One region of the Paenibacillus woosongensis genome, then DNA from elsewhere that is predicted to be linked to it. Evidence: a T-box and tRNA genes for the amino acid it is inferred to sense, from the RefSeq annotation. Region 1 holds a T-box; the other holds one or more tRNA genes.

Evidence for each region. The T-box of region 1 lies ahead of QNH46_RS18515 (valine--tRNA ligase). A T-box ahead of a tRNA ligase gene usually reads a tRNA of that ligase, here a tRNA-Val.
Region 2: it encodes a tRNA-Val, which carries the amino acid that the T-box ahead of QNH46_RS18515 (valine--tRNA ligase) is inferred to sense. The anticodon was not compared.

What each region holds. Positions count from the first base shown of each region.
Region 1 covers NZ_CP126084.1:4,043,105-4,046,518, forward strand. The annotation lists gene QNH46_RS18515 (valine--tRNA ligase) at 1-1,587, opposite strand, end outside; T-box leader at 1,670-1,944, opposite strand; gene QNH46_RS18520 (glycoside hydrolase family 9 protein) at 2,038-3,414, opposite strand, start outside.
Region 2 covers NZ_CP126084.1:3,415,841-3,419,254, forward strand. The annotation lists gene QNH46_RS15735 (MBL fold metallo-hydrolase) at 1-675, shown strand, start outside; gene QNH46_RS15740 (DUF3892 domain-containing protein) at 743-982, opposite strand; gene QNH46_RS15745 (GNAT family N-acetyltransferase) at 1,072-1,518, opposite strand; gene QNH46_RS15750 (hypothetical protein) at 1,766-2,020, opposite strand; tRNA gene QNH46_RS15755 (tRNA-Val) at 2,215-2,287, shown strand; gene QNH46_RS15760 (hypothetical protein) at 2,477-2,803, shown strand; gene QNH46_RS15765 (response regulator) at 3,214-3,414, shown strand, end outside.

The sequences.
Region 1 (3,414 bases):
CCGAACCAACCCGTGGATCAGCACATCCTTGAATGGGATTTCTCCAGTAAACTCAAGGGCGGTAAAGATCATCCGCGCTACCCAGAAATAAATGATGTCGTACCCGGTAACGAGAACATCCGTCGGGAAAAAGCGCTTGAAGTCCTCGCTGTCCTCATCCGGCCAGCCGAGTGTGGAGAACGGCCACAAGGCCGAGCTGAACCACGTGTCCAAAACGTCGTCGTCCTGCACCAGTTCATGACCTCCGCATTTGGCGCAGGTATCCACGGCCTCCCTAGCGACATGCAGCTCGCCACAGGATTCGCAATACCAAGCCGGAATACGGTGGCCCCACCACAACTGGCGGGAGATGCACCAGTCGCGCACATTTTCGATCCAGTGCAGATAAATTTTCTCGAACCGCTCCGGCACGAAATGAACGCCTTTGCCTGATTTTTGGGCAGCGATCGCCGCTTCCGCCAGAGGCTTCATTTTAACGAACCATTGCGTCGATAAATAAGGCTCGACTACAGCGCCAGAACGCTCGCTGTGGCCGACCTGGTGAACATGATCCTCGATCCGTACGAGAACGCCGGATTCCTTGAGATCGGCCACGATGGCCTTCCGGCACTCGCTGCGGTCCATCCCCTGGTATTTGCCGGCCGCCTCATTCATCTTGCCGCTCTCATCCATGACGGTAATTTGCGGCAAATCATGACGCAGTCCTACCTCGAAGTCATTCGGGTCATGGGCAGGCGTAATTTTCACCGCTCCGCTGCCGAATTCTTTATCGACATATTCGTCGGCAATAATCGGAATTTCACGATTTACAATGGGCAGCACGAGCGGCTGGCCGATTAGATGACGGTACCGCTCATCCTCAGGATGAACAGCCACAGCCGTATCCCCAAGCATCGTCTCCGGTCTTGTCGTAGCTACTGTAATGAATCCACTACCATCCTTAAGCGGATACTGCAGGTGGTACAAATGACCGTTGACTTCTTTATATTCCACTTCAATATCCGAGAGGGCCGTGCGGGCTGCAGGATCCCAGTTAATAATATATTTACCGCGATAGATCAGGCCCTTTTCATAGAGCTTGACGAATACCTCGCGCACCGCCTTGGACAGCCCCTCATCCAGAGTAAACCGCTCGCGGGAATAGTCCAGCGAGAAGCCCATCTTCGCCCATTGTTCTCGAATCGTATCCGCATAATGCTCTTTCCATTCCCATACCTTCTCAAGAAATTTCTCGCGGCCGAGATCATAGCGGGAAATTCCCTCTGCCCGGAGCGTCTGCTCCACTCTCGTCTGCGTCGCTATTCCAGCATGGTCGGAGCCCGGCAGCCATAAAGCATCATACCCCTGCATCCGCTTCGTGCGGATCAGGATATCCTGCAGCGTAAAGTCCAGCGCATGCCCGATATGAAGCATGCCCGTTACGTTTGGCGGGGGAATGACGATCGTGTACGGCTTGGCTTCCGGTACTTGGCCCGCCTTAAAGAAGCCGCCCTCCATCCAGTAGCGATACCATTTCTGTTCTGCAGCCTTGGGATCATACGTTGTCGGCATGTTGTTTGCCGACGAATGCTCTTGGATCTCTGACATAATTTCAACCTCCGTTACAATTCAGCATTGCCTTAGCGTAATCAGGATAGTCTTGCTCAAAAAATACAAAAAGCCCCTCGTCTCAAAGGACGAAAGGCTTTACTTTCGCGGTACCACCTTTGTTTTGCGGGTTGGCCCAGCCCGAAACCGCTACACTCGCGGAATCGCCGAGAAACTCGCAACACTCATACAGATAACGGCTGCTACCGGCCCGTTCTAACGACTACAAACTGCATAGCTGCTCAAACAAGCGACTCCCGGGTGACTTCGGCCAGCTGCATCCTGCGGAATCTTCCAGCGCTGCAATCCCGCTCTCTGAAGGGCTCACTGCCTACTCTTCCCGTTCCATGTCTTTTCACACGGTTTTTTTAAGTTAATCCATATTATCATAGCGTGAAATTAACGGGGAGTCAATATTTGGTCTGAATGGCTGCGAGAACAAGCCGGCGATCAAGGCTCGTTTCCGAACACCAGTGTACCGTTATGGTACAAGGTGACGCGTTCCCAATTTGCATACGCGGTCTTGGTTGGATCAAAAGAATAGTCATTGCTCTCGTTGAGGTTCGCCCAGTTGCTCGCGTGATTGCGCGTCTGGATATCCCCCGTCTGCCCGCCGGGCTGCAGCGAACCCGCTGCGGCTTTAAATGTGATTTCCAGGTAGGTATCGGCGTTCGCTTTGCCCGGATTCATTTTCACGAAAGCCCCGTTCACGTTGGAGCAGCCTACCATGGCCCAGTCACAATTGTATTGCAGCTGGTCATTGCCGTCAGCTGTGAAATAATATCGCAGACTCAGCTCGCTTAAAGGCACAGCCGCAGCCCCCTTGTTCACGATATTGAAATGAGGCTTGAACTGGTTGTCGGCTGCATTCGTATCTCCGGCTTTGTACTGAACGGCCAAATCTCCGCTAGGTCCCGGGTTCGGATTTGGTCCAGGTCCCGGATCAGGATTTGGGCCCGGGTCAGGGTTTGGATTCTCGTTCGCGCCTCCGCCTAAAGGTTCTCTATGGTCTTGAATGTATTTGGAAATCCATACCAGCGGCGCATTCCAGTTGATCGTATTCTCTTTGGACACCCAAGCATCAGGAGCCGTATTCTTCGGCGCATACGATTTGGCTGCAGGCATTCCCGTCGGTGTCGCCGAATCGTTGATCACCGTATTGTTCGGCCCGCCAGACAGCCAGCCCTTCGGATACGGCACACCGCTTTGGTACTTGCCCCAGGCCCAGCGGTCATGCGTATCAGTCTCGAAGTATTGGCCGTATCCCGTAATATAGGATAGTCTCATTGCATTATTGCCCATGAAATAATCCATCGCCCGGTTCATCGCTTTTAAATAACTCAGGTTCTGGCTAAGATCGTAGGCGTACCCGAGCATTATCATTTTATTGGCAATGGCGGAGTTGGAGCCCCAGTCATAACCTTTGTTCCCCGGCAGCAGCACAGGGTACCCTTCCCCATTTAGCGTCGCCAGTGTATCGTTCGCCTGGTTCAGCACATTCGTCTTCATGGCCTGAAGATCGGAGGCTGGCAGATCGTTCTGGGCCGACAGTATGGACAGCGTTCCTGTTGTAGCAGTAGACTGCCAGTCGAACTGGGACACCTCGCGGTAATGTGGTGACGAAGTTAACGCTGCTTTGTAGGACGATGCATTGCTGTCGCCGAGCGCATAGGCCGTCAAGTATAGCTCTGCGGCCGCCGCATACCGGTCATCGCTTGTGCGAATGTCATCATAATCCCCGCCGCCCGGAGCATCCGGCGTTTGCGAGGTATAGAGAACGTTCGGATTTGCTGAGGCCCGTGCCCAGGCCTCCTTGGCAATCCCCCA
Region 2 (3,414 bases), 630 kb from region 1:
AATAACGCTCTGCTGTACGCAGACGGATTTACACTGCTGATCGACTGCGGAATCACGGCCCCGCTAGCGCTGCACCGGATCGGCAAGCCGATGGACGCTATCGACGCCGTTCTGATCACCCATATTCATGGCGACCATGTCGGCGGATTGGAGGAATATGCTTTCCGCATGAGATACGGCCATGGACGAAAGCCTGTGCTTTACGTTCCCGAGGCGCTGGCAGAGCCGCTATGGGAGAACACGCTGAAAGGCGGGCTGGGCCAGGACGGCATCGAAAAGCTGGAGGACGCCTTTCACGTCCATCTCCTTCGCGAGGGGCAAACCTCGGAGCTAGCGCCAGGCCTCACGCTTGAAATCATTCGCACCCCTCATATTCCTGGGAAGAACAGCTACTCCTTATACTTGAACGGTGAAATTTTTTACAGTGCGGATATGATCTTTCAGCCCGAACTGCTGAAGGAGCTTGTATATCGGCGCGGCTGCCGCAAAATTCTGCATGAAGTGCAGTTGACAGGACCGGGTCAGGTTCACACCACTTTGGCAGAGCTTCTGACCTTGCCTGCGGACATCCGGGCGAAAATCTCGCTGATGCACTATGGCGATGAAATGGAGAGCTATATCGGCCAGACGCTCGAGATGGATTTCCTTCGTCAGCATGAAATCTATCAGTTATAGGGATAGCTTCTCGCGATACGACAAAGCCGCCTTGGGGATCCTTCCCAAGGCGGCTTCTGTGCATTTTCTATTCGAATGTGGGCAGCGCGTCCAAATTGTTGGTTGGATCTCCGTCCGCATCGCCGCGGATATACATCTCGCCGTCTTTTCCCTTAAAAATGTTCACGCCCGAAATGGCACCAGCATTTACCTCACGCAGCGCATCCTCGTAATCTAATATACGGCCACTGGAGGTTTTGAACCGGGTCAGGTTGCCGTCCCCGTTTCTTTGAACCGCGATAAAAGTCTCTCTGCTGTCAACAGCCATCCTTCATCACATCTCCTTAATCTACTGAGATTCCCAGCAGGGATGCCTATAGTGTTGCCTGCTCCGGCCATTTATATGAGGGGTGATGCTTATAACGGCTTTTCCATGCGTACATGCAATATGCCTGCGTCATAAAACGGTTCCGTCGAGACCGTCTCATAACCGAGCTTCGCGTAGAAGCCCTCGGCTTGGCATTGCGCATCAAGGACGGACTTCGTCAGTCCCAGCTCTCTGGCCCGCTCTTCCATGGCGAGCAGCAATATTTTGCCTACGCCTTGCGAACGGAACGGCTTCCGAACCGCAATCCGCTGCATTTTGGCGCTGTTATCTTTATAGTACGTAATTCTTCCCGTTGCCGCAGCCGTGCCTTCCATTTCGATCAGCACATGAACGGCGTCCGGGCTGATCACATCATATTCATCGATTTCCAGATCGATCGGCACCTTCTGCTCCTCTACGAAAACTTCCTTGCGAATGTTCAAACATTTCTCCAATTGCTCTTCCGAATTAACGGCTATAATTACAGCAGCAGCCATTGATACCCCTCCCATGTTGCTTCATTACTCTGCAAACTGCATCATTATACAAAAAATAGCTTTTCGTGTATAGTTGTAAAGTAACTATCTTCTATTGAACATCTATCCCGGAAGGAGTCACTACGCCATGGTTACGTTGACAATTGTCGCAGCAGTACTAATATCCGTTATACTTATCGTTCCCATGTTTTACACTATCAAAAAGGGGTATTCCCGGAAATGGGAGGATGACTGAGTTAAACCCTTCTCACGGGGGCGTGATGACCTCTTTCGAGTAGACGTGCTCCCGTACGGATTTGCCGTATACCTTGTCGCGTACGGATTGGCCGAACCAGGAAGGAAGCTGCTGCTGCCGCTGCATCGTCTCTTTATTCGGCTCCAGTCCGCATCCGCTGCCCAGAAGCAGAAGGCTGGCGGCGCCGACGGCGAGAACGATTTTGCAAATAGCTTTACGGGGGAATTGTGCTGCTGTCGTTAGCTTGTTGTGCTGCACATTGTTCATCCTTTCTGTCATGTTCCTTGGTGCTTTGACTTTGACTATGGCTTTGTGCCTGCTAACTTCATTTTCGTCTGCATCTGCCCCCTTTATACGCCAGAAGGCGCCTATCTGTGAACTCTCTAATTATATTTAAAAAAAGGTTTGACAGAGTTCACTTAACCTGGTATGATATTTCTTGTCTTCACTAATTGAATTCTGATCTGTTAGCTCAGCTGGGAGAGCACCATCTTGACAGGGTGGGGGTCAGTGGTTCGAGCCCACTACAGATCATAGCCGAAAGCCCTTGTGTATCAAGGGCTTTTTCTTTTTTCTTCATTCTCTCAATCCTCTCTATCTCTCCATCCGAGCCTTAAGAAGAAATCCAAACTATTCCTGAATAATTTATTTTTTACTTTATTTGTTTTTATTGTGATTTTTATTATTGTTGTTATACTAAATATTGGAAGGAGGTGAAAATTGATGAATCGAAAATCACTATTAACATTTACATTAGCACTTTTAATTTCAATTATTTCTGTGCTGCCAGCCTCAGCAGCAGCGCCAAACGACTTCTATGACACGTCTCCAAAATATGTAGAAATCGTTAGACTAATCCACTTCGATAAGGGCGGAGACAGCTCTATCCCTCCATCTTCGTATTTTTACATTACTTACTTTCCTGCTGGGCGTTTCTCAGGAACACTTCAAATGAATAGCACCTATTACACCATTATTAGTAATGATGGTTCCGGCTACCATGAAGTTACGTATAAAGGATATGTTTACTTCAGGCCAAACGGGCCGTAATAAGATGGGGGCATTCTCATAATTGGGGGTGCTCCTTCTCCTCCTAACCAGCTATTTCTCTTGCATTACTTACGTAATTCGTTGCTTTCCCCTTCAACGCTACTGCCCTCTCGTTCCAAATCTGTAAATCGATCGTCCTTCTCGGTAAGTTAATGGTAAACCCATTCCGCATGATCAAAAGCTTGATTATCTCAATTCCCTATTGCTGAAAAGCAAAGAGCAGCAGTAAAATTATCATAGGTAAAATTCGACAAAAAACCTCCCTACACTGCAGGATCTTCCATATCTTGCCGATATTTCTTCCAGTAAAGTGACAATTTGTTCAGAGATTGTATAGATTCATGGTCTATAGTATTTATTTGGAATTGTTAGATTGTTACAGATGTTATTACACATGTAGGGAGAGCGCGATGAAAGTTATTCTTCTGGATGATGATAGAATTGCACTGGACTATTTGGAACAACAGCTGCAGCAGATTCCCGGGATTGAAATTGTGGGGAAGTTTACAGATCCGGCAGCAGGCAGGAAAGAAATCATTAATCAGCCGGTCGACCTGCTTTTTCTTGATACCCAGCTGCCCGATGTGGATGGGATTCAGCTGGCAGAGGAG